One region of the Pseudobacillus sp. FSL P4-0506 genome, then DNA from elsewhere that is predicted to be linked to it. Evidence: riboswitches for the same ligand, from Rfam matches in the RefSeq annotation. Region 1 holds a riboswitch; each other region holds the start of a gene.
What was found. Region 1 has a riboswitch for cyclic di-GMP ahead of MKZ02_RS11150 (hypothetical protein). Riboswitches for the same ligand answer to the same signal wherever they lie in the genome.

Region 1 (11,139 bases):
GAGCAAGACGACCTTCGATACGTTGCCCTCCGACCTTCAAAAAGTGATAAAAAAATCCGCTAAAGAAGCCATTCAATATGAAAGAAAACTTGCTGTACAAGAGGAAAAAAAGCTGTTAGAACGATTGAGAGAAAGTGATATACAGATTGAGGAGGCACCTGACCTGGCCTCATTTAAGAGAACGGCAGAGCCCGTATATAAAGAGTTTGAAGAATCAATTGGCAAGGACCTGATCCAAGAAGTGGAAAACTTAAAATAAAGGGTGAAAAAAATGAGAGGATTTTTCCCTAAACTTAGCTTCAGGATTGACCAGGCGAGCCGTGTCATAATTATTTTTTTATTTTCAGCAGCTTTTATTGGAACCGTCTATCAGGTGGTTTCCCGGTTTATTCTTCAAAGCTCTATAATAAAGGAAGCTCTTCCGATGATAGACTTCAGTGTATTTAACCTTACATGGATAGAAGAGCTGATACGTTATTTGTTTGTTTGGGTGGTTTTTCTTGGAATCGGAACTGTATATAAAAATAAAGGCCATGCACGAGTGGAAGTATTCATTAATCGCTTGCCTGAAAAGTGGAAAATGGGAATGGCGGGATTCATTGAAGTGATAAATTCAGCGCTGTTTGTATTTTTGATCATCTATGGCTTACGTATTTTAAAATTCACGAGCCAGCAAATTTCCCCATCCCTCGGGCTTAATATGATCTGGATTTACGGAGCAGTTGTAGTCAGTTCCGTTATATGTCTCATTCATGCTATTGCCCATCTGTCACTGCTAAAAACAAAAGAAGTAGAGAGCAGCGGATCGTCTGGGAGGAAAGCAGGAACAGACATCCAACTATAAAAAAGGAAGGTGAAGTAGATGACGATTGCAATTGTCGTAATTGCCCTTCTCTTTTTACTTATGACCCTCGGTGTCCCTATTGCTATTTCGCTTATTTGGGCCTCGATAGCCGGTTTTGTTACTAGCATTTATTACGTCCCTTTGGAGGTAGTGCCGCAGAGGCTGCTGACTTCAGTAGATTCCTTTCCTTTGCTCGCCATTCCATTTTTTATGCTGGCCGGGGAATTCATGATGGCAGGCAGCATGGGACAACGGATTGCCGGTTTTGCTTTTGCAACAGTCGGATGGATTAGGTCGGGGCTTGCCCAAGTTTCCACGCTAACAGCTATGTTTTTTGCTGGTGTATCGGGCTCAGGCGCTGCGGATACAGCTGCGGTTGGAAAAATGATGATTCCGATGATGGAGAAAAAAGGCTATGATAAAGGTTTTGCGGCTGCTACTGTGGCGAGTGCTGGCACAATTGCTATCGTCATTCCTCCTTCGATTCCCATGATTGTGTACGGAGTGACTGCAGGGGTGTCTATTGGAGATTTGTTCACTGCCGGCATTATTCCTGGCATTTTAATCGGATTATCGATTATGTTCGTCAATTACTGGATGACTAAGAAAAGGAATTATTTGGAGGAAAAAGGAAAATTTGAGTTTGTTTCTTTCAAAAAAGCACTGATGGAAGGAGTTTTGGCGCTAGTTCTGCCATTGATTATTATTTTTGGGATTCGCGGTGGGATTTTTACGCCGACAGAAGCCGGAGCTGTAGCAGCCGCTTATGCATTTGTTGTAAGTAAATTTATTTATAAAGATATGAAATGGAGTGATATGCCTGCCGCTTTCCTAAATGCAGCGAAGATGACAGCAATGGTAGTATTCATTATAGCTGGGGCCAATCTTTTTGGCTGGCTTCTGACGGCTGAACAGATTCCTCAACAACTTGCTTCTCTCGTCATGCACCTTTCCAGCAACCAGTATATAATTCTATTCTTATTTAATGTTATTTTCTTTATTGCCGGATGCTTTTTGAATGCTTCGGCAGCCATCACTATTTTAACGCCTTTGCTGTTACCGATTGCTATAGGAGTCGGGATAGATCCAGTTTTCTTTGGGCTTGTCATGGTGGTGAATTTATCGATAGGACTTATTACTCCACCTGTTGGTTTAGATTTGTTTGTCGTTAAGGGGATTGCAGACGTGTCATACGACAGGCTCATTCGTGCAGTCGTCCCATTTATTCTTATCATGATTGTCGACTTGTTAATCATTACGTATGTTCCACAAATTTCTATGTTTTTAACTACACTATAATAAAAAGTAAAGTGATCAACTTTTCATCCAATAGAGTTGATCGCTTTTACTGTGTAAACAAGTGTTTTGCTAAGCAGTCACATAAATGTTGATATACCCCTATGTGTATTTTATAATACTATTATGAGTAAGTACATCTAAAATGCGGAGCGACCTTGCTTGTAAATGGTTTCTAATTTTTTAAATTCTGTTAGGGCTGAGGACTTCTTGGACAGACTTTTAGCTGTGTAGGCCCGAAGAGAAAGGTTGTACACACGTATAAGTGCAAGAAGATGAATCATAATCCATTTTGCAAAAAAGATGGACAGAATGATTGGCATGAAAGGAGAGAGACAGATGAATAGGTGGAATAACCGATTTCAAAATGAAAAGTATGTATATGGAACGCACCCCAACGTTTTTTTAGAAGAGGTCCAAAAGAAACTGCAGTTATCAGGTGACGCATTAGCCATTGCAGAGGGAGAAGGACGCAATGCAGTTTTTTTAGCGGAACAGGGAATGAAGGTCACTGCTTGGGATTATGCTGAGTCTGGATTAGAGAAAACGAAAAAACTTGCTGCTTCAAGAGGAACAGTTGTTCAAACAGAGCTGGTCGATTTGAACGAGGCACAATGGGAGAGAGACCGATGGGATGAGGTCGTTTGTATTTTCGGGCATTTTCCAACAAAATTACGGCAAAAAACGCTTCGTAATATTAAGGAAGCGGTGAAGCCGGAAGGGTATTTTGTGACAGAGGTTTATTCTCTTTACCAAATTCCTTATAAAAGCGGAGGGCCGCAAGACATTGATCTTTTATATGCGCCGGAAGAGTTTTTAGAAGTATTTTCCGATTGGCGTATCATTCATTTTTTTATGGGGGAAGTAGTCCGGCACGAAGGAGAAATGCATAATGGTTTGTCCCATGTCATTCAAATTGTCGCTCAAAAGCCAGAAAGCAAGCACAGCGAAAAAAATTAGTTGATAAGACGTATATATAACAAGGAACTAAAAAGCCCTTCTTGTTTAAGGGGGACTGACCCCATAAAGTGAGACAAATAAAAAACACCTTTAAGTTGAAAACGAGTATGGGATACTCGAAAATAACTTGGAGGTGTTTTTCTATGGGGACAAGAGTCAGTTATCCAGCGGAAGTAAAAATGAAGGCTGTAAAAATGAGATTAGCTGGGGTGCCGGTCAAAGAAGTCTTAAAGGAATTAAACATTCGAAATAAGACACAGCTTAAAACATGGATGAAATGGTACAAAGCAGGCGAGTTTCATCGATTTGAACAGCCAGTGGGCAAGCAGTATTCCTTCGGAAAAGGGGCTGAGTATGAAAGTGAAACAGAGAAACTGAAGGCAGAAAATCGGTATTTGAAACAGCAGATTGAAGTACTAAAAAAGTACAAAGAATTGGAGAGGAAGTGGTCCCAGAAACAGCTGTATCTTTCAAGTATTCAGGATTTATTTAACGGCGAAATCATTGCCTATTCTTTAGGAAGCTGCCAGAATACAGATTTTGTGCTACATACGCTGGCCCAGCTGCCACCCCTCCCAGAGGGATGCATTCTGCACAGCGATCAGGGATCTGTGTACACATCTTATGCTTATCAGCAGGCAGTCAAAGAAAAAGGCATTACCATGAGTATGTCCCGGAAAGGGACACCCTCTGATAATGCCTCCATCGAATCGTTTCATTCCTCGCTAAAGTCTGAAACATTCTATCTCGACGAGTTGACAAGCACTACGACGGCTACCGTAGAGCAAACTGTCGAAAGCTATATTCACTATTATAACCATACCCGTATTCAAGCGAAACTAAACAATCAGCCACCGGTCAAATATCGGCAGCTGGCTGCTTAAAGGTGTTTTGATCCCTGTCTCAAAAATAGGGGTCAGTCCCGTCCCAAGTAAGAAGGGTTTTTTGACTCGTTGTTATGACCAATGTGCTGGAGGAGTTAGCGCGGAAGGGAGCTTGGTTTTGGTGTTTCCTTTCGCTGCATTCACTTGGGCTTGCGTAAGAAAAATACATCCTGTAAGATCAGCTCCGCTAAGGTCCGCATCCCGAAAATCGGCGCCGATCAGATCAGTTACTCTTAAGTCCGCTTCCCGGAGATCAGCAGCTATAAGGAGAGCCCCTCTTAAATCTGCTCCCCTTAGATTAGCGCCTTTAAGGTTGGCCCCGATTAGGTCGGCTCCTCTGCCGATAGGCTTTTGGCGTTTCTTAGCCCCTCTTTGTTTCGGGGATACCCCCGCACGTACGAGCTCGCTAGTACGCAAAAGCAGAAGGTTGATATCAGATCTATGCGCCGGTAGATCCAGTTCAGCAATAGCCTCAGGACTGAGATGGGTAAGCTGTTCTGTTTTCTCTAGAGCCGAGCGAAGTTCGTTATGGATGAGGGTGGCAGCTTCTAATGTCAGAGCTTCGGTTAAATACCAAAGCATCTCGTGAAGCTGCTGTACAATAGGGAATACATCAAACATTTGCTTGGCCGTTTCGGGGGCGCTTCGCCAATCTTTTCCTTTAAAAATAATTTGGGAAACTTTTTGTCCCGCGCCAAAGCATTCATAAACCGTGCAGCCTCGAAACCCTTTTTGTCTCAGGTCTTTATGAATACTGCAGCGAAAATTCGTTTGTAAATTCGAACAAGGAGCCCCTCCATCTTTATTCAAGGCAAAGTCTGCTGAAGCGGCAAAAGGTAAAGCAACGCAGCACAAGCCAAAACAGCTTCCGCAATCAGCATGAAGACGGTCCTGGCTGGTATCGCGTACTAAATCTTGTTGATTTGACACAATAGGGCACTTCCTTTAAATCCACATTACTGTCAAGTATTGAAGATGGGATTGTTATTTTATTCCTTTAATTCTCTAATCCTATCATTGCCGGTTTTCATGGTCAATTGCTAATTGCGAGAATAGGGGGAGTTTATAGTAAATCGGTTTGCTAGAGTAGGTCTGGCCAGTGTGTTTAACAACGTTCCTCTAATCAATTGGAGTCATTCTCTTGATTAAATGAAGAGGGTTCTTAAGAATAGCATGAAAGAAAATAGAAGTCGGATAGTGAGAGGGGGAGGAAGGAGTTCAAGGAAAGTGACAATCAGGAGAGTCACTTTCTCAAGCTTAACAAATAAACGACAGCAAAAGGCGCATTACTCACGTCTAACTTTTTTTAGATAGGAAAGAACGCTCGTTTTTAAAGAAGCGTAAGAACCTATTGCTGCATAACCATAGAACCAACCCATAAATAATCCTGCGGTGAGATGGCCATTGTGGCTGATAAAGATAGATATAAGCAAACCATTAAAAAGGGCTATAAGCGGAACGAGTGACTTAGGTGTGTGAAAGAACATTTTTATTAGCTGTGTTAGGATCATGACTACAGGCACTGCGATGACAGCATCCCAAAAGTTTGTATGCACGGTAGGGAAAACGATAACCAATACACCACCTTCCAGTAGTAGTATGGCTGGCTTTTCTGTTATTTATCCGAACAAAGCCAGGCAAACCTAGCCGCTTCTATATAGGAGTCATGAAGAATCGAAAGCCGTAACTGGTTTAAGGATACAAGTGCAAAGAATACAATAAAAGAGTGAATTGTAGTAAATTCACTCTCAGAGTGACTAGCTTTCAGCGTTTTATGGGCCGCTCTAACGTTAAGATTTCATCTTCCAATGAAGAAAATTGTTGCTCAATGATATGCTTTGCATCGGAGATGGCGGCATTATAGAAATGCGGAGCCAACAATTCCTTAACGAAATCCAACACCCTTTCTGCGGCGAACTCAGATATCTCCTCATCTCTTTCCTGTAGAAAGAAATCTTGAATGTCAGCAATCATTAATTCCTTTTGTTCTTTTGTAATTTTCATAAACAAATCAATCACTCCTTTGAAGGCATGTTACTGTAACTATACAGGTGAAGCCTAAGAAATTACAGTCTATATTTTTATGGCCAATTATGTACAGAATGGATTGTCTGGCGAGCAAATCATTTTCTAAAGAATAGTCAATGATACATGTTTTACGGAGGGTGCTTATAAGCTTCACAACAATTGATTTCTCTCTGCTGCTATCTATGTATTCACTACTGTCAGCGGATAGAAACCACACACGAAAGACATGCAGCCATTTGTATCTTCTCTTTTTTCTATTTGAAGAAATTCGTCGAAATTTTTTTTGTAATACCCCCTTCACTTTGTAAGCGCTTTCCATTATAGTGAAATTAGAAGAAGTTTTGTATGCAGCTTGGTGGGCATATGACAATGAATTTATTATGGGTGAAGAATGCTATAAAGAGGAGGGAGAACAATGATGAGAAAAAATAATTTAACACTGTCTAATTTTGTTCATAAAGACCAATTTGATTTAAACGCTTATCTTGTCTACCTGTTTCATAAATTTTATAACGATGTTCCACAGGCATTCAAAGGCAAAATAAAAGAATGACGACGAAGCTTTCATTCGTTTGACGTCTCTTTTGTCTATCATAGCTGAGTGCTTCATGAAAAATTGCTTGATCGATCATGTCACATTGGAAAAGTTGAAAAGAGAGAAAAGCTTTCTGTAAAAGTCTTCGGTGTGAATCAGTCTGTGTGAGTCTTTCTTCTTTGGGTTTTCCGATGGATGGGTCTGTTTTAATCATCAATTATTTTCTGTGCAAATTTGAAACATTTCCTCGTTCGCTGACGCATTCGCTGCTTTACGCTTTAATTTAAAAGTAATCATGCCATTCATTCAGTTTTCTATCCTCTCTTTCGAACACTTCCAATGTATTTCTGCGATTAGATACTTACAAGAAAGTATGAGCAGAAGATCATTTCTTTTTTATTCGTCCCTTTAGAAAGTACAACTCTCTACACGGAAGGAGTCGTTCAATTTAAAATCGCGGGTCCGTTTGATTGGAAAGCGTCAGTTAACATGGTTTCACAATAAAGCCTAAAGCCTTCTAAAGGAAATAAGGAAGGCTTTAGGCTTTTCATTCTTCTTAATTTCTTACTGCTCATTCTCTTCCTCGTTGTTCTTCGGTCTTTGTAAATCTGAAGCGAAATGGATAAAAATTGCTGCTTTTTGATGATACAATGGACCAGAACATAGGTCTGATCAAGAGCATGAGATAGAAGGAGAAACTAAACGATGATTCATCTAAATACATCCATTAATCAATATGCTAATAAAATAATAGAAAGAAAGATACGATATGATTTCACCATTGTTGAACATGTTTGCAAACTATTGAAGGCGCAAGATCAAAAAATCGTCCTTTTTCATAAAATAAAGGAGTCGTTTACAATGACGGCAGAGAAAACATCATTAACGATTCCTAAGGGCAGCTATACGATTGCTTACTATTGGAAAGATCGACCGTACAATGCGTATGTTTGGAGGGATGGCGAGGGAAATTACTTAGGTTCTTACTTTAACATTGTCAAGAACACACAGATAACCGGTCAAATCCTCTCTTTTGAAGACTTGATCATTGATGTCCTGGCTCTTCCAAATGGAAGCTGTTTCGTTCTAGATGAGGATGAGTTGTCTGAGCCGCTGGATCAATTCGAGAAAGGTACGGTTCAGCAGGCTCTACACTCATTAATGAATACTCTGGACGTCTTATTGCCTGAAATTATTTTAGAAACAGAACAGGTATACAAACATGAGGAACTTTTTTATTGGTTAAAGGATTAAGCAACCGTTATCAGTTAAACAGAGCAATAAGAAAAAGCATTTGATTAACTAATCAGATGCTTTTTTTCATCAGCAAGAGAAAGAAAGAGGAGTCGTTTATAAGCAATAAAGTATACATAAATTTCCTTTTGAAAAATAAATTATATCGAGAGAAGGTAAATTTATATCAGAGCAATAAAATGGTAATTAATTGCGCCATAAGGTATATTGACTCAGGGTATAATTTCCTATATTCTTCTTATGATATTGTGATCGCTTTATTGGTAGTTTGATAAAGTGATTCCTAATGATAAAGGCAAACTTATCGAAAGGTAAGGACGCAAAGCCGCGGGTCTAAGATTTTTAATTATGATAGCCGGGCTGCCAAAGGGGAAAATGATGGTCCTATTTGGTGAATCCAATTAAAGGTAGGGACTAATGATGCAAAATGAAGAGTTAAGAACGAGCATTAAAAGATTTTACAGCCTGATGGAAAGTTATTCGGATACTCCTGATTCAGCATTTGATTTTATTGTTTTTTTACGATCTTTTCTACGGATAAAATCTCCGTTGCCTTTGCCGACAACAGAGATAATGACGGTTCTTAAAGTTAACAAACCAGCTGTATTTTTTTCTTTAAGAGAAATGTCAAAGCGAAATGATATCCTTGAGTTTTTAACTGCGTTATCCATGGATTTTGAAAAAGCAGAGAAAAAGCTGCAAGATTTGTTAAAGAATAAACCTGTCTAGTTCAACCGCCAGCATTCTTGCTGGTTTTTTTTATGCGATAAAGATACTGTGGAACCGACGTGTCTCAAGAAAAGACAAGCAGACTATGATGCGCTTATTAGCCGTAAGCGTCCCAACGTTTAACGGTTAGAAATATACTTATTACTCCCGGGAAGCTTTTTAATATCATTCCAAGCGTTAACCGCGTCTTTATGACTTTTTGTTTTATTTTTTGGATCAGCGAAGAAGTCGCGGATAAATTGGTTATATTCAAATTGGGGGGCAATTTGTTTCTTATATGGTGAGTCTTTCTTGCACTCTTCTTCCTCGTGCCAAGCCTTTACCACATCACGATATGTTTTTCCTATATTATTTTTAAAGTAATGTTGAATATATGTAGAAAAACGGAACTTCGGACTAATCGCTGACTTGAAAAAAGCTCTAACGTCTTGGCTGCAGCGATGGTTTTCGGTAATGACCGTATCCAAACTTAACGATCTTTGTTTGTTGGGGTTTGAGCGAACCGTTAGTTTTCTGAGCGGCTTCTCTACTTTCCCCGTCTCAAGAAACATTTCAATTCTAGCTGAAAGTTCTATTTTCGAACCGGATGCGCTTATCCCATTCTCTCTGCAGCATAATCGCAATTCTTCCTTCAGCCAATAAAAATTTTTAAAATCTTGACTAGTTATATATCTTGTAAGACCAGGCCTCATCATTACACCTCCGTATACTTATTCCAGTTTAGAACAAACGTTCTTTTTTATCAATCCAATTATGGATAAAAATGTGAATGACTAACAAACATTAGCAAAACCGCTAGGTATCAACATGTTTTTTAAACCACCGCACGATGATGTAAAAGAAAAGTCATTCTGATGAAGAGATCATTTATTGGGCAGAAAGTGTGCAAAAATAAAAAACACCGACTGCTAGGATAGACTTTCAGGTTGATCATTACTATAAGAAAGCCACATGAAGTGAGTGCCATATTCATTTGAACAAAGGTAAATCATGTTTTCATACGGTTCTTCTATAAAGGCGCACAGAGGGAATTTGAGATATGAAAGGATAATTTCACCATTTTTTGTAAGCGGCGGATCACTTTGATTAGCTAGATAACTAACAAAAAAGACAGCCTAGCTATTGATTATATGAGCTGAAGAACAACTAGGTATTTCCTACTACCCATAAGGTGGTTTTTTTATTGAATTATATCCTTTTTGTGGAAATAAATATTTTTCAATAAAAGTAAAAAATTATATTGTAATTTTTGTTAGAAAGCTATAATATAAGTCTCAATCACAGAAACTATTAGAAGCGAGGATAAAAATTTGAAGTCATTTAAGATTTTACCAATTTTAGGATTGTCATTTGGATTATTGTTTTCTTCAAGTGCTTCAGCGGCTATAAAGCCTGTAGAGCGCTATGATATTTCGGACGTCGGTCCAAACCATCGGTTTTATGATTCAATTGAACGGTTTGTTTACTCTGATATTGTTGATGGATACGTCGAGTCCGAAACAATTGAAGAAGATGGCGAAATATACGATTACTCGTACATAAGTATTCGTCCAGAGGAAAAAATTAACCGCGCACAGTTCACAAAGATTTTAGTAAGTGCTTTATCTTTGAAGACTGGAACGAATGTAAAAGAATTCCCTGATGTGAAAGCTTCTAAATGGTATTATGAGCCGGTGCGTATCGCAAGTAGCCATGGGATCGTTGCTGGTGGATCTAATGGAAAGTTTAACCCGGATGCGCATATTACGCGTGACCAAATGGCAGCAATGATTTACCGGGCATTCAGCAATACAGTGGCTTTTAAAGCACCAACGAAGACATTTAAAGATGTCCCGCCTACAAACTTTGCTTATGAGGCGATTGTAAAATCTGCTGCAAACGGGATTATTCAAGGATACGGTGATACATTTAAGCCCCATGATTTAGCTACCCGAGGCCAAGCGATTGCTATGATTGACCGGGCGCTTCATCAAGAAGCGGGGAGCGAGGCCGATCAAACAGCAATCAAGACAGTTGTGAATCGCAACGTTCAAGAAGAAATGCGATTAATGAAAGAGCAAAATACAGCCGGGCTTAAAGCTCTTTATCAGGATACAGCGACAGGCTATTATTTATCGGAATCGCTTGACACGGTAGAATTACCGGGTGACATAGAGGATATGGGAGGCACTTTTACTATTGAGCAAATTGGCACTCATGAGATCAATCCTGTAACTGTCAATAAACGCTTTGCAAAAGTTCGGATGGATAATCTAAAGTATAAAGTATCATTCTCGTCACCAGATTTATCTTTCAGTATGAACGTGGATGCTTCAGGAACGGCTTATTTGAAAAAAGGCATGGACGGAAAATGGAAGATTTATAATCTTGTGCTAGATAATGAAGACATTCAAGATGATTGGGAAGCGGAGATTTCCGCAGCAGCCAATGCTTCCTAATTATACTTGTTAAAGTAGATAAAATAAAAAAGCAAATGGGTCATTAACACCCGTTTGCTTTTTTTATTTAGCATATTTCATAAAGAATGCGAATGAATCAATTAAATCATACTATTTCATGTCAGTAGAGAAAAGATCAATTGTACGGTAGATGAGATTATATGAAGAATT
Region 2 (11,139 bases), 1.6 Mb from region 1:
AGCGATTCCAGGTGTATTTACCGGAATTATGTTTAATCAGGGAGAAGTGTGCAGTGCCGGTTCAAGAGTATATGTTCATAAAAGCCAATATGAAGAAGTTATTTCTGGCATGGTTGCTTTGGCGAAAGAGGTTAAGCTTGGAAACGGACTTGATGAAGAAACAACGATGGGACCTCTTGTATCTAAAAAGCAACAAGACCGGGTGTTTGAGTATATAAATATTGGAATCAAAGAAGGAGCGAAATTAGCTGCAGGCGGTGGGAAGAGGGAAGAAGGTTTCTTCATTGAACCGACAATCTTTACAGATGTAGAGGAGCATATGACGATTGCCAAAGAAGAAATTTTTGGACCGGTCGTTGTTGTTATGTCTTACGATTCGGTAGAAGAAGTGATTGAACGGGCAAACAGTTCAGCCTATGGGCTAGGTGCCGGTGTTTGGACAGAAAACTTAAAAACAGCCCATAATATAGCGAATCAATTGAAATCAGGAAGTGTTTGGATTAACTGCTATGATGCGATCGACCCAGCCTCTCCATTTGGCGGGTATAAGGAATCGGGATTCGGAAGAGAGATGGGTTCTTATGCACTGGAAAATTACACAGAAGTAAAAAGTGTATGGGTAAGTCTAGATTAATAAAAAGATAAATTGGATAAGACAATTTTATGGAAAGAGTATGAAATGGAAAAAGCTGTTCCGAAGAACTGTTCGATAGATGTTCTTTAAACAGCTTTTTATCCCGTTTAATTATTATGGAAACGTTTTCCAAACGGAGCGTTTTCTGAAGAAACGGTTGCCAGGAGCACAATGAAAATAAATGGAGAGTGAGAACAATGAATCAAGAAAGTAATAAGAACACGACAAAGGACCCTTCTGTCTGGATCGCATTAGTACCGATTATATTTATGGCTTGTGCTCTGGCAATAGGGATCGGAGTTTTTGGCACTGATCCGCATGTTCCTCTTCTATTAAGTACGGTGGTTGCAGTAATTGTTGCTTTAAGGCTAGGACATAAATGGAATTCAATTGAAGAGCACTTAACAAAAACAATTAGTGTATCAATCAAGGCCTTGCTTATACTGGTGATTATCGGAGCGTTTATTGGTTCATGGGTAGCTTCTGGTATTGTTCCTTCAATGGTTTATTATGGTTTAGGGATTCTGTCTCCAACGTATTTTTTGGTTACTGCCTGCCTGATTTCAGTGCTTGTCAGTATAGCAGGAAATGCCTGGTTTGCCGCTGGCACCATTGGTGTAGCCCTGATGGGAATTGGTCATGGCTTAGGGATTCCTTTACCGATGGTTGCCGGAGCAGTTGTCTCGGGTGTATATTTTGGCGATAAAATGAGTCCGTTGTCAGATGTAACAAATTTCACTTCAGCAGTTGTAAATGTAGACCTCTTTGAACATATTCGGAATTTAATGAACACTACAGTTCCTACTCTTATTATCTCGCTTTTAATTTATACATTCCTTGGATTTAGATTTCGTGGAGAAAGTACCGATTTAACACAAGTTGTCAAAATCAGAGAAATTCTTTCTGATCAGTTTGTTATTTCACCGTTTTTATTGCTTCCGCTTTTAGTTATTGTATTAATTTTTGTATTAAAAATACCAGCTATTCCTGGTCTAACTGTCGGCGTTCTTGTTGGTACATTCTGTGCTCTTTTTGTCCAGCACATTTCACTGGGAGATATAATCACCGTCATGAATTCCGGTTATACTGCCGATACAGGATATGATATAACCGATGAATTATTAAACCAAGGCGGCATTCAGGCAATGATGTATACGGTTTCTCTTATTCTGATTGCTTTATCATTTGGTGGCGTACTTGAGAAAGCAAAGATATTGGAAGCGATTCTCGGCCCGCTGCTTAGTAAAGTCAAGCGAACGGGCAGCCTAATAGCGGCCACTGCAGGTACATGTATTACCTCCAATATTGTCGGCTGCGATCAATTCATGTCTGTTATTATTCCGGGACGCATGTATTTAAATGAATATAAACAGCGAGGGCTGCATCCCAAGCTGCTTGGACGTACGTTAGAAGATTGCGGAACAGTAACAGCCTGTCTTATGCCTTGGACCACTTGCGGGATTTTTATGTTCTCTGTGCTTGGCGTTTCTGCAGTTGAATATGCCCCTTATGCATTTTTTTGCTATATCAGTACTTTCGTAGCAATTATTTTTGGTTATTTCAATATAAAGATTAACCGCCTGCCATTAGAAGAACAAACGAAAGAAATAGATGTTAACGTAAAAAAAGCAATTGATATCTAAATGTCGGACAGATTTTCAGCTTAAGTGAAACATAATTGATTCAATGAAAACTTCCCATAGAGTAACGCAGATATTTGAGTAACGTATTAAAAGTCTTGTTTAACAATGGGAGGATTACTAAACAACTAAAAAGAAAGATAGGCTTGGCGGCGGCTGTTGCTGGTCGGGGAGTTATATTAGCCATAGGTGTAGTATTATTTCTCAATCTTTGTATTGCCTTTTCCTTAGATCGTTGAATACTTTTAAAAGTTAAGAATTCTGATTGTTTGAAATATTTTATAACATTGTTGACCGCTGGATGAATTGATAGTATATTTTAAATAAGGTTCATTTAAGGAAAAATTCCTTAATGACTAAATCAGGAGGGATAGGCAGTTATGTCATTACAAGGAGAGGTAAAAAGCCCAGCGATTAAAAGATTTAGAAAGTTCAAAACAGACCAATATTATCCTTCCACTTTAGGGAAGCCGGAGCATCATATTAAAAATGAGTTTAGTATGGCTGTACGGGCGGGAAATCGTATTTTCCTAAGAGGACAAACTGGCTTTGATTTAGAGGGAAACTTCCATGGAATTGGAGACGTGGCGAAGCAAGCAGACCAGGCATGTAAGTGCGTCAGACAACTGATTGAAGAAGCGGGCGGCACGGTTAATGATATTTGCAAGATTACTGTATATTTACTCAAGCGAGAAGACCGCAGTAAAGTCTATCCAGTAATAGCTGAACACTTCAAAAATGTTTATCCTTGCAGCACTGGTTTGATTGTCAGCGGTTTTGCGATGCCCGAAATGTTAATGGAAATTGATGTTGAGGCTGTGATTAGCGAAGAGAGCAATGAAGGCTAATAGGATAACGTAATCCTGATCAAAAGGAATAGCAAAACCGCAATACTCTAAAATATAGAGATTTGCGGTTTCTTTCATTTATTTGAAAAACAATAAGAAGTGAGATGATTTTCGATAGAGGGTGGTATCTCAATAAATCAAATAAGGAATTATATGATGAATTTAACGCCAAAAGTAAATGTAGGGCAGGTTCATGGTATGTAAAATCGGTAAAGGAATTTTAGTCCTCTGCTAAACAACTGTTTGTATCGATTGATGAGGCGACAAAACACCGGTTGTCTTTGCACTTAGATGGAACGGATTACAAATACCAGTTTGTATGATTACCTGATGTAATCGCAAGGTTTGAAGAGGAATACGGAAGTTCCCTATTGTTGCGAAAACAAAGAAAAAAGACTACATCAGCAATCGGTGATAATTATCCGATGACAGCATATTTTCATTGGCTCGGCGGATAACAGGCAAAAGAGAGACTAGAAAGCCCAAAAGAATGGCAGCAGCATTTGCGGCGTTTATGCAAATAAAAAGATTTACATATTCAATTGAAAAAGAAAGTGAGGAACAGAACGAACATGAAAATAAATATAAGACGCTTATTAAGCGATATCGAAAAATACGCCGAATACGGAAAAAACGACAAAGGAGGTATCACGAGACCGAGTTTTTCAAAGGCTGATTATGAAGTGAGAGAAAGATTTATTAAAGAACTGAAGGATATGGGACTAATTGTCACCATTGATGGAGCCGCTAACATTTGGGGAAGAAAAAAAGGAACAGGAAAAAAACAAGGCACGATTGTGATTGGCTCACATTTAGATTCTGTTCCAAACGGCGGAAAATATGATGGTCCATTAGGAGTCCTTACAGCGAAAGAGATTATTAAGACTTTGATAGAAAATAATATAACTTTAAATCATGACTTAGAAATTGTCTCATTCACTGCTGAAGAGTCAAACGACTTTAATTTATCCACATTCGGAAGTCGATCGTTTGCCGGGAAATTAACGGCCGATATGTTGGAGAACGTGAGTGATTCAAATGGAGTCCTTATTAAAACAGAATTAGAGAAGGTTGGCGGAGGGTTGGATAAATTCCCTGAAATGAAGCAAATAGCAAAAGAGAAAAAGGTATTTATAGAGCTCCATATTGAGCAGGGCAAGAGATTGGAAAGCCGAGATCTTTCTGTAGCTGTGATTAATAAATTTGTTGGCATGTATCGCAGTTCCGTCCGAGTAAGCGGACAAGCAAATCATTCGGGTACAACAATGATGGAACATCGCAATGATGCCCTAACTGCTGCTGCTGAAATGATTCTTGAAGTGGAGCGGTTATGCCGGGAAGACCAAACAGATTTAGTCGGTACAGTTGGCAAGTTGATGGTTTTCCCGAATGCTACAAATATCATCCCAGGGCAGGTTGAATTTAATTTTGAAGTTAGAGGAGAAGACGGCAAAAAAGTTCGGGGAATTGTAGAAAGTATTCGGGAAAGTTGGCGGGGGATTGCCCAAAAACGGCAAGTCGAGGTTGACGAGAATACATTTCTAGATCAGAATCCGATTGATCTGGATCAAAGTATCGTCAAAATCTTACAGCATACTGCTGAGGAAACAAATGAACCACATATCACCATGGCAAGTATGGCCGTTCATGATGCTGCCCATATGGCTGCTGTTGCAAAGTCAGCAATGATTTTTGTAAAGAGCATAGACGGAAAAAGCCATTGTCCCGAGGAAAATAGCCTGGCTGAAGATATTGAAAAGGCAGGAAACTTAATGTTACAAGGTATTATAAACATAGATCGAGAGCTATCACAAAACAATATAAAAGAGGGAATATTTAGCGAAGCCGCTAACAGATAATAGCATTTTGTTTTATAACGGGGCAGGCTCTTGCAAGTGGCCAGCTCCTTCTTTTTATATTTTTTAAATGATATAGATAGATAAGAATATGCTATAGTTGGATGTGGAGCGAAATTTTCATAAAGCCCAAAAATATTTTTCTAGGAACATTGACTTATACATAATCCGGTTGTATTCTTAATTAAGAATATTTTAGGAATAATTCCTTAAAATGGTAGTGAGTCGACTGTTCTAAAAAAGAAGGTTGTTTATGATGTAAAGAATGTATATTTTATTTCAGACATTTTTTTAGAATCAATGATGAGAACTACTCTAGGTACAGCATGTCAGGAGAAATGTTTCTGAAAGGAATGGAATGATAATGATAAAAGATAAAGTAAGAATTGAAAAAGATTTTTTAGGTGAAAAAGAGATTGCAGCAGATGCATACTATGGCATTCAAACAATGCGCGCTTCCGAAAACTTTCCTATTACTGGTTATCACATTCATGGATCTTTGATTAAAGCATTAGGAATAGTGAAAAAAGCCGCTGCCTTGGCAAACATGGAAACGGGCCGTTTACATAGAGAGCTTGGTGAGGCCATTACACAGGCAGCGGAAGAAGTAATAGAAGGAAAATGGAATAACCAGTTTATTGTAGATCCGATTCAAGGCGGGGCCGGTACTTCGATCAATATGAACGCCAATGAAGTGATTGCCAATCGTGCCCTGGAATTGTTAGGGTACGAAAAAGGCCACTATAGCTATTTAAGTCCTAATAACCATGTAAATATGTCGCAGTCAACAAATGATGCTTTTCCTACTGCTATTCACATTGCTGTATTGGCATCACTAGAAAGTTTGCTTGTGACAATGAGCAAGATGCATAAAGTATTTGAGGAAAAAGCGGCGGAGTTTGACCATGTGATAAAGATGGGCCGTACCCATCTCCAAGATGCTGTTCCTATTCGCCTGGGCCAGGAATTTAAAGCTTATAGCAGTGTCGTAGAACGTGATATGGAAAGAATTCAGCGATCACGCACGCACTTGTATGAAGTCAATATCGGGGCCACAGCTGTAGGAACAGGGTTGAATGCCGATCCTGACTACATAAAAAACGCGACTAACTATCTTGCGGAATTGAGCGGATTTCCTTTAATGAGTGCGAGACACCTTGTTGATGCCACTCAAAATACGGATGCGTATACGGAAGTGTCTGCCGCATTAAAAATTTGTATGATTAATATGTCTAAGATTGCCAATGATCTTCGGTTGATGGCTTCGGGTCCGCGCGCAGGGCTTGCTGAGATTAGCCTGCCGGCACGTCAGCCTGGCTCATCGATTATGCCTGGAAAGGTCAATCCGGTCATGGCAGAAGTGATCAATCAAATCGCTTTTCAAGTGATAGGTAATGATCACACGATTTGTTTAGCTTCTGAAGCAGGACAGTTTGAGTTGAACGTTATGGAACCTGTGTTAGTTTTTAATTTACTTCAATCTATCAATATCATGGAGAATGGATTCCGTACCTTTACAGACCGTTGTCTTTCTGGCATTGAGGCCAATGTGGCTCGCTTGGAAGAATACGTAGAAAAAAGTGTGGGAATCATTACAGCGGTCAATCCTCATATTGGATATGAAACAGCTGCACAAATTGCCAAAGAAGCGATCGCGAGCGGAAAATCGGTTCGTGAATTGTGCTTGCAGCAGGGAATTTTAACAGAAGAAGAGATTGAGCTTATTTTAAATCCTTTTGAGATGACTGAGCCAGGCATTGCTGGGGCTGCTTTTTTACGTGATAACGCTGTCGCTAATAAATAACAATTAATATAAAAGAGCTTCCGAAAAAACATGGGAATGGTCCATTTTCGGAGGCTCTTTTCTTTACTGAAATAACAAGCGTCTGATGAAATTCTCTTCCCTGCATATATTCCTCGACGTACGTGCAAATTAAGGAAACCTGAACCGTCATAAATTGGAGGAATAATAATGAACCTTGCAGATTTTTTAATTATTTTAGGATCCGTGCTGCTGGCCGTTATTTTCATTATATTTATTTCTTTTCTAGTGTATATGATGTTATTTGATCGGAATCAGAAAAGCCACTCCATTTTAAGGAATTACCCACTTCTTGGAAGAATTCGTTATTTTTTTGAGAAGATTGGACCGGAAATGAGACAATATTGGTTCAATAGTGATACGGAAGGCCGGCCTTTCTCTAGAGAGGATTACGAACATATTGTTAAAAGTGCAAAATACAGCCGTGATGTTGTCGGATTTGGATCAAAACGTGACTTTGAGGAAGAGGGATTTTTCATACGAAATGATATGTTTCCGAAGCTGACAGAGGAACTGAAAGTAGACAGAAAAGAAAAAGTGTTAACAAAAAAATATATTTTATTAAAAGATCCTCTTTTTATGCAAAGAGAGGAAAAGCGGGAGGATGAAGAGGCACTCGCTTATTTGCTGGATGATGAGGAGGCTGTGGTGATTGGCCCAACTACTAAGCATCCGTTTATTTTAAAAGGACAGATTGGCATGTCAGCCATGAGTTATGGATCATTGGGAGACAAGGCTATTACCGCTTTATCCGAAGGGTTAGCTTTAGGAAAAGGATCTTGGATGAACACGGGAGAAGGCGGATTATCCCCTTATCACTTAAAAGGCGGAGTCGATATTATTATGCAGATCGGTCCTGGTTTATTTGGCATACGCGATAAACAAGGAGCAGTCGACTGGGAAGAATTAAAGAAAAAGAGTGAAATTCCGCAAATTAAAGCGTTTGAGATCAAATTGGCACAAGGGGCAAAGGCGCGAGGCGGACATATTGATGCCGAAAAAGTAACACCCGAAATTGCCGCTATACGTAAAGTTGAACCTTATAAATCAATTGATAGTCCAAACCGTTTTCGGGAATTTAGCGATGTGCCCTCCATATGTGAATTCATTGAGAAAATTCGCCACCATACTGGGAAACCAGTGGGAATGAAGATTGTCGTCGGCAGCAATAACAGTGTAGAAGAATTGGCTAAATATATGAAGGAAACCGGAAAAGGACCTGATTTTATTACAGTGGACGGAGGAGAAGGGGGCACAGGAGCTTCGTACCAGGAACTGATTGACAGTGTAGGGTTGCCGATTAAATCCGCTTTGCCTATTCTTGTAGCTACTCTTCAGAAATATGGGGTGCGTGACCGGGTAAAGATTATCGCTTCCGGCAAGCTGTTTACCCCTGACCGGATTGCAATTGCTCTTGCGATGGGGGCTGATCTCGTTAATATTGCGCGTGGATTCATGATTACAGTAGGATGCATTCAAACATTGAAGTGTCAATCGAATATTTGTCCGGTTGGAGTGGCCACCACTGATCCAGATCTACAAAAAGCACTTGTCATTGATGAGAAAAAATACCGGACAGCCAACTATTTGATCACCCTTCGGGAAGGATTATTCCGTCTTGCAGCAGCTGCCGGCTTAGAGTCGCCTGTACATTTTAAACCTCAACATGTTGCATACAAAGACGATAAGGGGGTTGTTACGCCACTTGCCGACATCCTCCGGGAGGTGGAGCAGCAAATAGGGGGGGATCAGAAACTAGACAATCATCGGGAAGAGCCGTTGCGAAAGTCGCCTCCTCTAGGCACAGAGCTTGTCTAAAGTGGGTGTCACACAGTGAGTTTTAGATAACTAATTGCTTTTGCTACATTTCTTAAACATTCCTTTCTTCTCCACCGATAATAAAGGTGTAAAAGGCAAACCTGGCGAAAGGCAGGGACGCAAAGCTACGGACCTAAGCAGCAGAGACTGTATGGCCGCCGGGCTGCCATTCTCCTCAGCATTGAAGAGCAATGGCTTTCAACAAAAGGGGGAGAACGGTGTGTACAGCGTAAAGAATGTGTGTTTGTTGATAGTGATGGCATTCATGGCAGGAAGTGCAGTATTTCTGATGACAAGTGACAGAGCGGCAGCAAATGAAGTGACGGAGCCGCGGTCAACTTGGCTATGGGATACACAGGAAATTGTTACAAGCAAAGATAAACTGCTTGCGTTTATGCAGGATCGTCAAGTGGGACGAGTATATTTGCAGATTGATCAGAGCATTTCAACAGAGCATTATAAAGAATTTATTAAACAGGCAGCAGCAAAAGGAATTCAAGTGCATGCGCTGGACGGTGCTCCTTCCTGGGTTTCCAGCAAGGGGCTTGCCCAGCAGCGAAGTTTTTTCTCCTGGGTAACCAATTACCAGGTGAAAGCATTGCCGGAAGAAAAGTTTAAGGGAATTCATTTAGATGTGGAACCGTATTTATATGAGGGATGGAACAGTCAATATAAAAAAACAGTTTTAGCTTATCAAACACTTTTGATAGAGGCCCATCAATCCGCCCAGCGCTTAGGTCTGCCTCTTGCAGTAGATATTCCATTTTGGTTTGATGAAAAAAATTACAGCAACACTTTAGGAAAAGGAAAGCTATCAGAGTGGGTCATTGCAAATACGGATGCCATTACCATTATGGCTTATCGGGATACTGCTGGCAGCCCGAACGGAATAATGGAGCTCGTTCGAAATGAGATGAATAACGCTGCAGCAAAGAATAAAAAAGTTTCTGTTGGAGTGGAAACAGTTCCTTCCACGGAAGCTGACTTTGTTTCTTTTTCTGAAGAAGGCGAGACATATATGTGGGAGCAATTAGCGATCGTTAAGTCTTATTACGGCAATCTTTCAAGTTTTGAAGGTTTCTCTATTCATTCCTTGCAAAGCTGGATGGCATGGCAGTCATGAAAATATCAAGCGCAACTTTTCTAGTTGCGTTTTTTTAGTTGTTTTAGATGTCTTTTACTGAATTTGTGTCATGTTTTAAACATTCCCAAAAAAATTTTTTTTATAGACGAGACTAGCTCTATATTTAGATGATAAATGTCCGATATAACTTAATAAAAACTTTACAAAAAAGGGGCTAGACAATGAAGATTCTACATGATTTGAAGATATCACAGAAATTATTAACCCTGATTATTCTCTTTGCTGTTATTACAAGCATTGTCGGTGTAGTGGGATATAAAAATATGAAAGAGATGGCTCATGGTTCAGAGATAATGTATAAGGAGCACTTGCAGCCGCTTGATTGGCTTGGGAGGATAAATGCCAATAACCGTGCAATCGATGCTTTCACCTTGGAAATTATGGTCACTAAGGACCCGGCCAAATACGAAGAGTTGATGAATAGCATTAATCGAGCAATAAAGGAAAATAATGCATGGATGGAGCAATACAAAAAAACAGAATTATCCTCCGAAGAGAAAGAAGGATTAGCAGTTTTTCAGAAAAGATTGCTTGAATTTCGAGAGCTGAGGCAAAAAGTGCTTGATTTGGCTGCTCAAAATAAGAACGATCAGGCATATGCTCTTTATAATCGAGAAGCTTCTCAGAAACGCCAGCAAATCAATCAGGCAATTAATGACCTTCAAGATTACAATGAGCAATTAGCGAAGAGAATTAAAGAGAAAAACAACGAGAAATTGGGAACAGCTAGGCTGATCTTAATTACAGTTAGTTTGTTGGGAATCGTTATTTCGATTTTCATTGGGCTCATGATTACGAAAATTATCGTCAATCCGATCAAACAAATCCAATCTTTAATGTCCAGGGCGGAAGACGGAGACTTTACGGTTGAAGGAAACTATCGCTCTAAAGATGAAATCGGCCAGCTGGTGTCCTCTTTTAACAACATGATTAATGGCTTAAAGCAAATTATTAAAACAGTGAGCGAAACATCTGAGTTGGTTGCGGCTTCTTCTGAAGAATTAAGCGCAAGCGCCGAACAAAGCAGCCGCGCTGGCGAGAGCGTATCTACTAATATTGAAGAATTGGCTAAAGGATCAAGCCGCCAATTAAGAAGTGTGGAAGAGAGCACAAAAATTATTAATGAGATGGCAGGTTATGCAGAGAAAATCACTGTTCATGCTGAGCAAGTGTCACAAAAAGTTTCCCAAACGTCTGATATGTCCTCTGAGGGAAAGCAGTCGATTGAAAAAGTTATGCAACAGATGAATTCCATCAATGAAAATGTTACAGGGTTAGGAGTTTCGATTAAAGAACTTAGCGAAAGCTCAAGTGAGATTAGGAGAATTAATGAGGTGATTACAGCGATTGCTGCTCAAACCAATCTTCTTGCCTTAA
Region 3 (11,139 bases), 1.6 Mb from region 1:
TTCCTACTTTAAAACAGGACGATCCAAAAGAACAGTTGGTTTCTGTCTTTCAGGTCGTCCTGCGTGCTAAACAATCGCCTTTGAAGCTGTCATTACCAAATTACAATAGCCAGCAATGTCGCAATGAATAACCCAACTATAACCGGGATAAAATTCTTTCTGGCCAGTTCAATCGGCGACAATTGAAGAAAGCCTGCTACAGCTACAAGTGAAGACCAGGCAACAATGGTTCCTCCTCCCCAGATCGCTCCCATTTGTCCAATCGCGGCCATCGTTGACGGGTCCATCCCTACTCCATCTGCTAATGCACCAGACAATGCCCCTGTTAGTGGAAGACCAGAAAATCCAGAACCATCCAATCCAGTAATTAAACCTACAATAAGAATACCAATCCCAGCAAATAGAGCGTTCTGAGGAATAAAAGTTTGACCTGCCTGTACCATATCAAAGAGAAAGGCTGGCGTAGCAGCTCCTTCCTTTAAAGAGAGGATCGAGCCTGTGAATTCTCCACTACCCATAAAAAAGAAGCCAGCAATCGGAATAACAGGAGCCATCGCTCGAAAAGCAAAGACAAATCCTTCTGTTAAATGGTCACTAATTTTATCAAGCGCATGAATGCGATTAAAAGCAATCGTAGCTAATATTAATAGGATAGTCGCTACCCCTCCGACAAAAGCCGCTCCGTCTGTTCCTTCAAATCCAGAACCGCCAACAAGCTTTGTTGAAAACATATAAATCATAACCGCTAACATTGATAAAGGAACGATTACTGCAAATACTTTCCCCCATGTTTGTTTTCGTTGAACGATTTCTGCATTTTCATCTACCGTTGCAGCTAGTTCATCAGCGACATTGAAGTAAGCCTTTTCCTCTTCATTAAAATCAGCTTCCGATCTAGCAGCTGAATTTTGTGAAATCGCTTTTCGGGCTTTCATATAAACAATGGAAAGGGCGCTCAAGCCAGTCACAAGGGAAAGAACCAACACTTTATCAGTAACCAATAGTTTATCAATTCCCGCTGCCTTTGCGCTGAGCATAGGGGCGACCTGGATAATATAATCGGAAGAAAGCGCCATTCCTTGCCCTGCAATGACAATAACCATTCCGGCAGTCATCAATGGAAGGCCTGCCCGGACAGCTGCTGGTACGAGCAAAGCACAAATGAGCGGCACAGCAGGAGTGGGCCAGAAAAAGAGTGAAATAACATAAGTGATAATAATTAAAATAAAATAAGAGACATGTCCGTTTACCATTACTTTTTGTATAGGAGCAATTAATTTCTTATCAGCTCCTAAGTCCTTTAAAGAATTGAGGAGAGCAATCATTAAAGAAATGATAAGAAAGATGCTGAAAAGTTCTTTAGCTGCTACAAGATTCGCGTTAAAAACTGCTTGAAATCCAGAAATAACATTGCCTTTATATACAATAGCTACTAAAAATGTACCAATGATAACAGGCAAAACAACCCCTTTTCTAAAGAGCATTGTAGAAATAACTGCCACAGTAACAAGCGCATAAAGCCAGTGAGCTAATGTTAGTTCCATATCTTTCCTCCAATGTTTAATAAGATAAAAAGCCAGGCAAATCAATGCTTTATTTCATACTCATTGGCAAGAAGGAAGAGTTGAGCAGCAAAAAATACTTGTACAAAAGCAACTCATTATATTTTCCTTTTATAGACAAAAACAGCAAATAGAAAGCGCTTTTATTTTTTTACAGAGATAGTATTCTCTCTTTAATCTTGTTTTTCATCTTTTTGTATACTGTGCATTGTATACCAATATCTCCGAAAAATTATTTCTTGCCATTTTTCAGCCTAATCTCCAACAGGCTGATGGACAAGAATTCCCTCAATCGGCTTTTTATTCTCTGTCTACTATCCAAATCCCTTCATCTTATCCCTCCTTCTTTTAGTATCTCTAGTAACAAGTCAAAAAGATTAAAATCAATATATCACTAAAGATAGTTTTTAGTCAAATGATTTTAAAAATTTAGACAATTTCAACAAACTATTCCTGTTCCTCCGTTTGCAAGTCTGATAGTCCTCATACATTGGCTATATAATAGGAATGATGTAGCTTCTCCTCATTTCAAATGAATGAAAAAAGAAGGACTTCTATGTCCTTCCTGATCTTTTAGAGTTTTTCTTTAGCTTTTTTGTCTTGATTGACTGCCTCTATATAAGCTTTTTTTGAATTTTCAATGTGGATTTTGGTTAAATACTCTGCCATTTCAGCTTCCTGATTAATGATTGCCTTCATAATATTAAGGTGTTCTTCCATAGATTGTCTGGGTCTTCCCGACTTTTTAAATCCTGTTTTTGCAAAAGCCCTTATGTAATCGGTTAAGCTGCTTAGCATTTCATGTAGTTTGGCATTTTTTGCAGAACTGTATAACAAGTAATTTAATTCGGTATGCAAGTCCGAAAAATCTGATTCTTTCTCATCTTTTAGCTGTGTTTCTACCTCTTCTATATAGTGAGCAAACTTTTGCTTCGTTTCATCGTCAAGCTTTTGAACAGCTAACTTCGCAGCCAAGACCTCCAAAGAAGAAAGGATAGTGAATACTTCAATAATCTCTTTATCTGAAATATCTGCCACAATAACACCTTTTCTTGGCACTGTTTTTACAAAACCCTGTGACTCTAATCTGAATAAGGCTTCACGGATCGGTGTGCGACTAATATTTAGTTTTTCAGCCAGCTCCCTCTCTACTAGACGATCTCCCGTCTTAAGCTCACCGTCCAATATTAAGTCTTTTAAGTACAAATATGCTCTTTCGCGTATAGAGAGCAAATTCTCCTCTGACCAATTGTTTGCCAATTGTCCATCCCTCTTCCCTTTATTGTATATCGTATACCTTATAAAAATTATAACTTACTCTTTCTGTAAAGATCAAACCCCTTCTATTACACTGGAAAAGTACAGATAAATAGAAAGAATAGCGATTTTGCAGAGCCAAAAAATTTTTACTTTTTATGTTAATGAAATCCTTTCAGTAGAAAGTGTCTTAGTGATCACTTTCGTAATTGCTTTTGCAAGATTGATCACTGTGTAAAGCCGGGTGTTATTTAAAGACTGTGCAGGTGATAGCGGATCTAAATAATTCACTATTGCCCTCAAATGCAAATCCCCTACTTGAGGCAAAGCTTTATTAAGAGCGTTTCCCGGGATAAACGGTTCTTCTTTAAAGAGAATAAAGCCAATTTGATGTTCATCCCCTAAACAAGCATCAATTCCAAACACCAATGGATCACTATGTGTTTTATAAATTTCCTTTAAAACCTTTTCTAAATTTAAAGCGTGGACAGGCTCTTCCAGCGTACCGTATATAGGATAGGGAATTTTTTCTTTTTTCAGCATCGTTCCAACGAGAGGGCCGAGCGAATCTCCTGTCGAACGATCGGACCCGATGCATAAAAAAATAATTTCTTTATTAACTGAATGCTGCAGAGCCCATCTTACTTTACTAGACAAAATCTCTATTTCCCTCTCATCGATTTGGTCTTTGGCAGCCATGTAGTATCCTTTTTTTGCCTTTACTTCATTCTTTTTTCGCTTGGGAAAAGGCCACATATTCATCCCTATCCTCTCTATCTATATAGGTGTCGTAGTAAAAATAATCAAAATCTTATGTTCTATTCTATCAGGTATTTGTTATTTTTCACATCCTTCCTCTCCTTGTTCAACGATTGTTCATCTTATTCTTATGATAGAAAGGGGGTAATAAAAGAAAATATCGGCTGCTTTAAATTCTTTTCAATTTTTGCAGTGCCTTTTCTTCTGCAGGGATTCGTACGAAAAGCAATAACAGTGCATTTGCAACAGAAAAAATTAATGCTGTTCTCCATGCTCCGAAGATGAGCGGAAGTGTGACAATCTCAGTAGCTACTACTACATAGTTTGGATGGGAGATCCAGCGGTATGGACCACGTTTTACTCTCCATGCTCCTGGAAGAACAAGAATTTTTGTATTCCAAAATGGACCAAGAGACGCAAGAGACCAGATACGAAGTACTTGAGCAATTAAAAAAACAGTAAAATACCACTGCCACCCCCATGCCAGCTCTGTTCCCAAATAAAGGGCTTCTGCTAGCCAAGAAACAAAGAATAGGATGTGGAGCCATACAATCCATTTATAATGATCCGCTCCTATTTCTATAGCCCCCTGAGCTCTCATTCTCTTTTCATTGGAGCGAGCATAAATAACTTCCAACAGCCGTTGGATAACAACAAAAATGAATAGGATAAAAAAAAAGTTCATGATTGCTTCTCTCCCCATTCCATCCAGATCATCTCTGAACTAAACCCCGGTCCAAGCGCCGTGAGTAGTCCCTGTTCACCAGAAGCAGGCTGCTGACTCATCACTTCCTTTAAAACGTATAGCACTGTCGGAGAGGACATGTTCCCATGAGAGGCTAACACGTTTCTTGATGGGGCCGTTTTCTCTTTTGGAAATCCTAGTGACTTTTCGTAGGCATCAATTACTTTTTTTCCACCTGGATGGGCAATAAAGTGGTCGATTTCAATTAATTCTTTGCCGAGCTTACCTAAAAAAAGAGCGGCATTGGGCTTTAACCAGTTTTCAATAATATTCGGAATATCCCTAGAGAAAACGACGTGCAGCCCTCCTTCTTTTACATCCCAGCCCATAACGTCTTCAGCATCAGGCATTAGTGTGGACTGTGTATCTTTAGTAAAGAATCCTGCTCCCTCAACTTGTGCCTCTTCACCAGTAACTAGCGCACACGCTGCACCATCGGCAAATAAGGACGTGCCGATCAAATTGCTTTTTGACATATCAGCATGCTGAAAAGTTAAGCTACATAATTCGACGCAGAGTACGAGCACTTTAGCGCCCGGATAAGCAAGACAATAATCATGTGCCCGGCTGATCCCTGCTGCACCACCTGCACAACCGAGTCCCCAAAGTGGGATTCTCTTTATATGAGCAGGAAATTTTAGTTCATTCATAATACGGGCATCAATAGTCGGTGTCGCCATTCCCGAGCTGGAGACAAAAATTAAGGCATCAATGTCCTCTTTATTGATCTTGGCTTCTTGCAAGCACTTTGTGACAGCTCTGCTTCCGAGACGGACAGATTCTTCAATATATTTCTGATTTTTTTCCTCTAATCCTCTCTCTTTCTCAAACCATGATAATGGAGCTGCAAAATATCGGCTTTCAATTTGTCCGTTACCGAATACCCGCAATAGTCGCTCAATATCGGTGTAATGCTCTCCAAACAAACTCCTTACAACTTTTACTACTTCTTTTTGATCAAAACGATACGGCGGATTCTCAGTCACTACACTCCGAATAAACGGCATCTCTTTCTCATCCCTTCTGCCAACTAAATAATTTACTTGTATCTTTCCCTCTTTAAATGGCTCATACACCCGTCTGTATTGGTTTTTGAAGAGTTTGTTCATCCTCTGTGCCGCCACATTAATTTATCCTTCTAGTGTATAAATTCAATGTAACACTCTTTTTACGATCGTTCATTTAATGTTAATGCAGGAGATCTAGCATACGTTGACGAATAGTTTATTTATTGTTTTGAAAGCGCTTATTTATATAGGAGGATGGATAAGAATGATTAAGACGATTAATTTAAATGAAGTGATCCGCGGGGAAAGTGCTCCACCGGCCTGCGATACAACACTTGGTGTAAAAGTAGTGGAAGCAGGGGAAGGGTATTCAAAAGGAACCTGGTCGATTGAGGACCGGCTGCTAAATGGGAATGGTGTCATCATGGGAGGTTTCGTAGCAGCGGCGGCTGATATTATGATGGCTTATGCCATTACTCCGTTATTGCATGAAAACCAAACGTTTGCGTCAATTAACTTGCAAACAACTTTTCACCGCCCTACCTTTACCGGCGAAGTGGACATCGAAGTCAAGGTAGAGAAGTTCGGTCGCACGGTTTCCTATCTGACTGCAGAATTAAAACAAAATGGGAAATTGACTGCAAGTGTGACTTCTTCTGTTATGATCATGGAGAAAAAGTGAAAATCAATTACCTATTTACCTGCTACTAGCGATATGATTTAAACAAGCGAGGTCTATTTCTACGACATAACAGCCCCTTTGACGAAGCTGTCAGAGGGGCTGTTCCTTGTTCTTTTAATAAGAAGAAATTACATTCGATCCATGTAAACCGTTTTAACCTGTGTATAAAACTCAATTGCCGTTTTGCCTTGTTCGCGTGAACCCGTGCTGGATGCTTTACAGCCGCCAAACGGAACTTGCGGCTCAGCACCAGCTGTTTCTGAATTTACATGAATAATCCCTGCTTCAATGTCATCCGCAAAGCGATGAGCAAAGGTAAGATTATTTGTACAGATAGCTGCACTTAAACCATATTCTGTATCATTAGCCATATCAATTGCCTGTTCATAGCTCTTTACTTTGAATAAGGCAATGACAGGTCCGAAAATTTCTTCCCTGGCAATTCGAGCATTCCGAGATACATTTTCAAAAATGGTTGGCTGCACATAAAAACCGCTGGCAAGCTCTTCATTCGCTGCCATCTCGCCTCCGCACAGAAGAGTCGCTTCTTTCTTGCCAGCTTCTATCATAGCTAGCACGCCGTCTCTTTGGTTTTTTGATACTGCCGGTCCCATAAATGAATCTGCTTCAAGGGGATTTCCCACTTTTAATTCTTTCGTACGTTCAACTAAACGATCACGAAATGCTTCATAGATTCCCTCTTCGACAATCACACGACTCGTTGCCGTACATTTTTGTCCGGTAGATTTAAAAGCGCCATTTATAGCAATACTCACAGCTTTTTCTACATCAGCATCTGCGAGTACGATCAATGGGTTTTTTCCACCCATTTCTAACTGCGCCTTTTTCCCATTTGCTGTTGCTTGATTTTGAATTTGCAAACCAACCTGATTAGAGCCGGTGAAAGAAATAGCTTTGATTCCCGGGTTTTCTACAAGCTCATTGCCGACTACCGACCCTCTTCCGAATACACAGTTTACAACACCCGCTGGCATCCCAGCTTCGTCAAAGGCTTTCATGACGTGATAAACAGACTTCGGAGTAAGATCTGCTGGCTTAATCACTATTGTGTTTCCATAAATAAGAGCTGGTGCGAGTTTCCAAACTGGAATAGCGATTGGAAAGTTCCAAGGAGTAATTAATGCAATTGGGCCAAGTGGGACACGGTTCGTATATAAAAGTGTGTCTGCATTGGCAGATGGAATCACGTCACCGATTGGCTGAAGACCTTCTGCTGCGTAATACTCTAGAATACTAATGGCACGCTGTGTCTCTCCAATTGATTCTGCAAGTGTTTTACCTTCTTCAAGCGCCAAGTCCCGCCCTACTTCTTCTATATTTTCACTTAAGATCGCTGCTGCCTTACGCAGATAGGATGCCCGTGTTTGGGAAGAGCATTTTTTCCATGACAAAAACGCTTCCTTCGCTGCTGCTACTGCTTCTTGAACATCCTCTTTTGAGCTAGAAGGAAATTCCCCTAGAATTTCTCCATTATGAGGACTTGTATTTTCTTTGTATTCCCCTGTAATTGGTTCTTTCCACTGTCCATTAATGTAATTTAAATAACGCATTGTTTCTCCTCCTCTTTCAACAATAATCACTTATACTGCTTTATCAAAAAAGCAATCGGGCATCTGTTCCTATCAGTTTGTCTATCTATCGTTCACTCGCAAATGAGTGGCAATGTTTCCCCAGACTATGCCGAAAAGTGAGAGGGAATGCGGATTCTACATTTGGTAAAAGTGTCGTGAATAGTGGAACTTTTTTTAGTTTAGCATATTTTCAGTTATTAGAAATAGCGAAATGGTTGTCTTGCAATCAAATGTTAGATGATTTTTCAGAGACCTGTACTTCATTCTGATTTCCTTCCTCTTCAGCTATGTATGAGCTTTTTAAAAGGAATGCTTTTATTAAGATAAACCGTCTCACCATGTAAAAGAATTAACTCTTTTCTTCAATATTCGCAATTAATTTTTGCGCCTCTTGCTTTAAGGTCACTTTATCCACTTTTCCTTGAACTAAAGGAATATCTTCCAAAATAAAAATCTTATCCGGAACCTTGAAACTGGCCAAACGGTCTCTACAATAATTGTAAATCTCGCTTAATGGAATTTCTTTCTTTTTGATAATAAAAGCAATGACTTGTTCGCCAAAGATGGCATGAGGCATTCCTAAAACCGCTGCTTTTTCTACTGCTTCATGCTTCGTTAGCATTTGTTCAATTTCGCCCGGGATAACCTGTTGTCCGCCTTTCTTGATCATATCTTTTTTTCGACCAACGACTTTAATTTTTTGCTCACTCGTGATTTTCGCCAAATCTCCTGTACTAAACCAGCCTTCTTTATACAGTTCTTCTGTTAGCTCCGGGCATTTATAATAGCCAAGAAATTTACAAGGTGTTTTAAAATGTAATTCACCTACGCCTTCTTTGGATAGATTCTCCAAATTATACGCCACTCCAGGTGTTAACGACCATTCTACTCCCTCCCGAATATCAGACTCTGTGTACATAAGGGCTCCTAATTCCGAGAGACCATACATACTAGTGATTTTACAATGATGTAAGGGGTCAAGTCCTTCAAAAAATTCGGCCGTAATCATTTCCCCAGCCAAGCTTACTTCCGTTAGCGATTTAAGCACAGATATATCACTAACTTTGTCAAACATACATAAAGCTTTGAATAACGAAGGACTGGTCACTAGTTTATTCGCAGGATTCCACTTCATTAGTTTTAAAATTGCCGGAAAACTAAATGATTCAGTAGCAACAATCGTGATTTGAGAATGAAGCCCCGCCAGCAGCCAGCAAAGCCCATACAACACCGATGTTGGAACCACCAGGAAAACCTTGTCTTCTTTTGAGAGGCTAGCCCCCTTAGTTAGTGCCCTTTCGGCAAACTCAAAAAAGGCTCTATCAACTATTATTCCCTTTGGTGTTCCCGTGCTGCCGGATGTGCACCCGATGATGTAAGGCGAGTGGTCCGCTTCCCTTCGTTTTGGTTTCCCAGCAATGATCTCCGTTTTCCATTCATGACCATCGGCTGATTCAATGATCGCAACCTCCTCACCCACAGAGCCTGCCCATGCCCGCACAGTTTTTTCTAAATAGAAACCGTTGTGTTCCTTGACTGTAAAGACGATATGCGGATCAATAAAGGATAGGATTTGAGTTAAATCTTCTTTTCTTAAGAGTGGGCTTATCGGGACAACTGTTCCGCCTAACTTGTTCACCGTGAGTAAGATACTTAAAAAAGTAGCCACCCCTGGTACAATGATCGCTACTTTTTTCCCTTTGATATCACCCATATCTTTCAAAATTGAATGATATTCTTTGACACTTTTCTTTAGGTCTCCTAACGTGTACGTCCCTGTTTGTGTAATTAGAGCTCTTTTAGATAAATCTGCTTCTTCACAAAAAATCCAATTATATAAATCCGTCATACGGACCTTCCTTTCGTAAGAAAACGTGCCATCTTTTCTAACATGTATAGCATGTATCAAAAAGAATGAACGCTGCTTTCAATTTCCTTTAAATTTAGACCATCAAGCACATTAGACAACTCTTGTTTTACGTTGAATTTTTATTAGTAACATAAGTTTTAAGCAAGCTTTCTATAATTAACTTTAACAGAGCAGCTTAACAAAGAGGGCGCCTTTTAAAAAAACATATTTTTTGATGCTTCGATAAATAGTTGCATGAACGCTTCTATTCTTAGAGAGTTTTTGTTAACTTATCTATTAAAAATTAAATTCCCTCTTAATATTCCGCATCTTCCCCCTACAATTTAGTGAAAGTCATACAAAAAGGCCTGCCAAAGATTGGCAGGCCTTTTTGTATCAGGGTACTCTCATAAAGAGCATCCCTGATTTTTGCCCAATCCTCTTTCTGTAACCAGGAGGCCATAGCTAAAAAATAACCGCAGGCCCTTAGCTTTGCGTCCTTATCTCTGGACAAGCTTTCCATCCTCGTTTGTAAATACAGCTTATTCCTGACAAATCTTAAGTCACAGAGCCTTCTCATGGTTATGATAATCGTTCTAAAAGTAAATGTAAACATCAATGTATAAATTAACCATTTCTTGTTCATATTTGACGAAAAGACCAATTATAGTTATTGCTTACTTCATATTTCTTCGTAGCAAGCTCTTTTATCATCGACGCTCACTTAGCTTATAAGCCCCCAAAATACATAGGCTCTTTCATTAACATTCATTAACGAGTGATGAATGGTAGAAAGAATGAAAAACTCCGGTACGTCTTCTCAGCCTATGAGTGAGCAGTTTCCTGCACACTCTCTTTTCCCTTTACTTTGTCAATCTTATCGATGAACATTTGAAACACTTTTTTCTTTTCTTCCAAATCCTTGATTTCTTCCTTTAGCTGATTAAACCTCTTTTCAAAAGGGGTATGATAAAGCTCACGGATATTGCGAATAATGTCTTCGTTAATTGTTGACTGAATCACTTGTTTAGTGATGCTGAATTTATAAGAATACACCTGTAGTTCCCGCTTGATTTCCTCGTATTCCTTATCTATATCTTTTAACAATTCGCCAATCTCGCGTTTCCATTCTTCTAAAGACTTCTTTACATGTTCCTCCATGTGTGGACTCCTTTATCCGTCATAGTATGTATCTTATTTATTGCTACCTTTCATTGTAGCAATTGAACTTTTCATCTTCTTTTCTATGAAATTACATGGAAATAAAAAATGAGTAACATCTTTTATTTTTTACCGTAACAGAAAAAAAGATTGCTGTATTTTCTTAAATCTTTTTCCTTCTATAGTAGAATGGACCCCTTATCTTGTTCTTTATTTTCTGTTACGATTAATCGGTAGATGAAAAACTATCATATTATGGAAGATTACAAAAATCATAGGAAGTTTTTTGAAAGAAAGGAGTCTATTATGAGAAAACTAACTGCGTTTTTCCTCACTCTTTTGTTGGTTCTCCCGATTATACCCTCTCCCTCTGCCGCAGATGACATCAGCGGTGCATTAGAAAAAGAAATGAGAGCGATGGTTGAGAAAGGAATTGTCTCTGGCTACGGAGAAGGACGCTATGCCCCAAAGGAAAAAGTAACAAGAGGACAATTCGCTGCTTTCTTAGCGCGAGCTCTTCATTTA

Region 2: linked by a shared signal. The riboswitch ahead of MKZ02_RS18875 (amidase) and the one ahead of MKZ02_RS11150 (hypothetical protein) in region 1 are both predicted to bind cyclic di-GMP.
Region 3: linked by a shared signal. The riboswitch ahead of MKZ02_RS18825 (class I adenylate-forming enzyme family protein) and the one ahead of MKZ02_RS11150 (hypothetical protein) in region 1 are both predicted to bind cyclic di-GMP.

Annotation. Positions count from the first base shown of each region.
Region 1 covers NZ_JBBOOI010000001.1:2,236,917-2,248,055, forward strand. The annotation lists gene MKZ02_RS11100 (TRAP transporter substrate-binding protein) at 1-259, shown strand, start outside; gene MKZ02_RS11105 (TRAP transporter small permease) at 272-844, shown strand; gene MKZ02_RS11110 (TRAP transporter large permease) at 863-2,143, shown strand; gene MKZ02_RS11115 (SAM-dependent methyltransferase) at 2,480-3,100, shown strand; gene MKZ02_RS11120 (IS3 family transposase) at 3,244-3,984, shown strand; gene MKZ02_RS11125 (pentapeptide repeat-containing protein) at 4,057-4,914, opposite strand; gene MKZ02_RS11130 (hypothetical protein) at 5,271-5,555, opposite strand; gene MKZ02_RS11135 (DUF2164 domain-containing protein) at 5,749-5,994, opposite strand; gene MKZ02_RS11140 (hypothetical protein) at 6,428-6,565, shown strand; gene MKZ02_RS11145 (DUF402 domain-containing protein) at 7,253-7,801, shown strand; cyclic di-GMP riboswitch class I at 8,086-8,169, shown strand; gene MKZ02_RS11150 (hypothetical protein) at 8,219-8,530, shown strand; gene MKZ02_RS11155 (DUF6434 domain-containing protein) at 8,650-9,222, opposite strand; gene MKZ02_RS11160 (S-layer homology domain-containing protein) at 9,841-10,968, shown strand.
Region 2 covers NZ_JBBOOI010000001.1:3,824,731-3,835,869, reverse strand. The annotation lists gene MKZ02_RS18905 (aldehyde dehydrogenase family protein) at 1-634, shown strand, start outside; gene nhaC (Na+/H+ antiporter NhaC) at 832-2,277, shown strand; gene MKZ02_RS18895 (RidA family protein) at 2,655-3,122, shown strand; gene MKZ02_RS18890 (Zn-dependent hydrolase) at 3,695-4,981, shown strand; gene aspA (aspartate ammonia-lyase) at 5,343-6,782, shown strand; gene MKZ02_RS18880 (FMN-binding glutamate synthase family protein) at 6,951-8,618, shown strand; cyclic di-GMP riboswitch class I at 8,703-8,789, shown strand; gene MKZ02_RS18875 (amidase) at 8,839-9,741, shown strand; gene MKZ02_RS18870 (methyl-accepting chemotaxis protein) at 9,924-11,139, shown strand, end outside.
Region 3 covers NZ_JBBOOI010000001.1:3,802,891-3,814,029, forward strand. The annotation lists gene MKZ02_RS18790 (hypothetical protein) at 93-1,544, opposite strand; gene MKZ02_RS18795 (GntR family transcriptional regulator) at 2,136-2,822, opposite strand; gene yyaC (spore protease YyaC) at 2,976-3,581, opposite strand; gene MKZ02_RS18805 (isoprenylcysteine carboxyl methyltransferase family protein) at 3,748-4,263, opposite strand; gene MKZ02_RS18810 (type III polyketide synthase) at 4,260-5,330, opposite strand; gene MKZ02_RS18815 (PaaI family thioesterase) at 5,596-6,012, shown strand; gene MKZ02_RS18820 (aldehyde dehydrogenase family protein) at 6,141-7,583, opposite strand; gene MKZ02_RS18825 (class I adenylate-forming enzyme family protein) at 7,954-9,453, opposite strand; cyclic di-GMP riboswitch class I at 9,897-9,984, opposite strand; gene MKZ02_RS18830 (hypothetical protein) at 10,279-10,614, opposite strand; gene MKZ02_RS18835 (S-layer homology domain-containing protein) at 10,921-11,139, shown strand, end outside.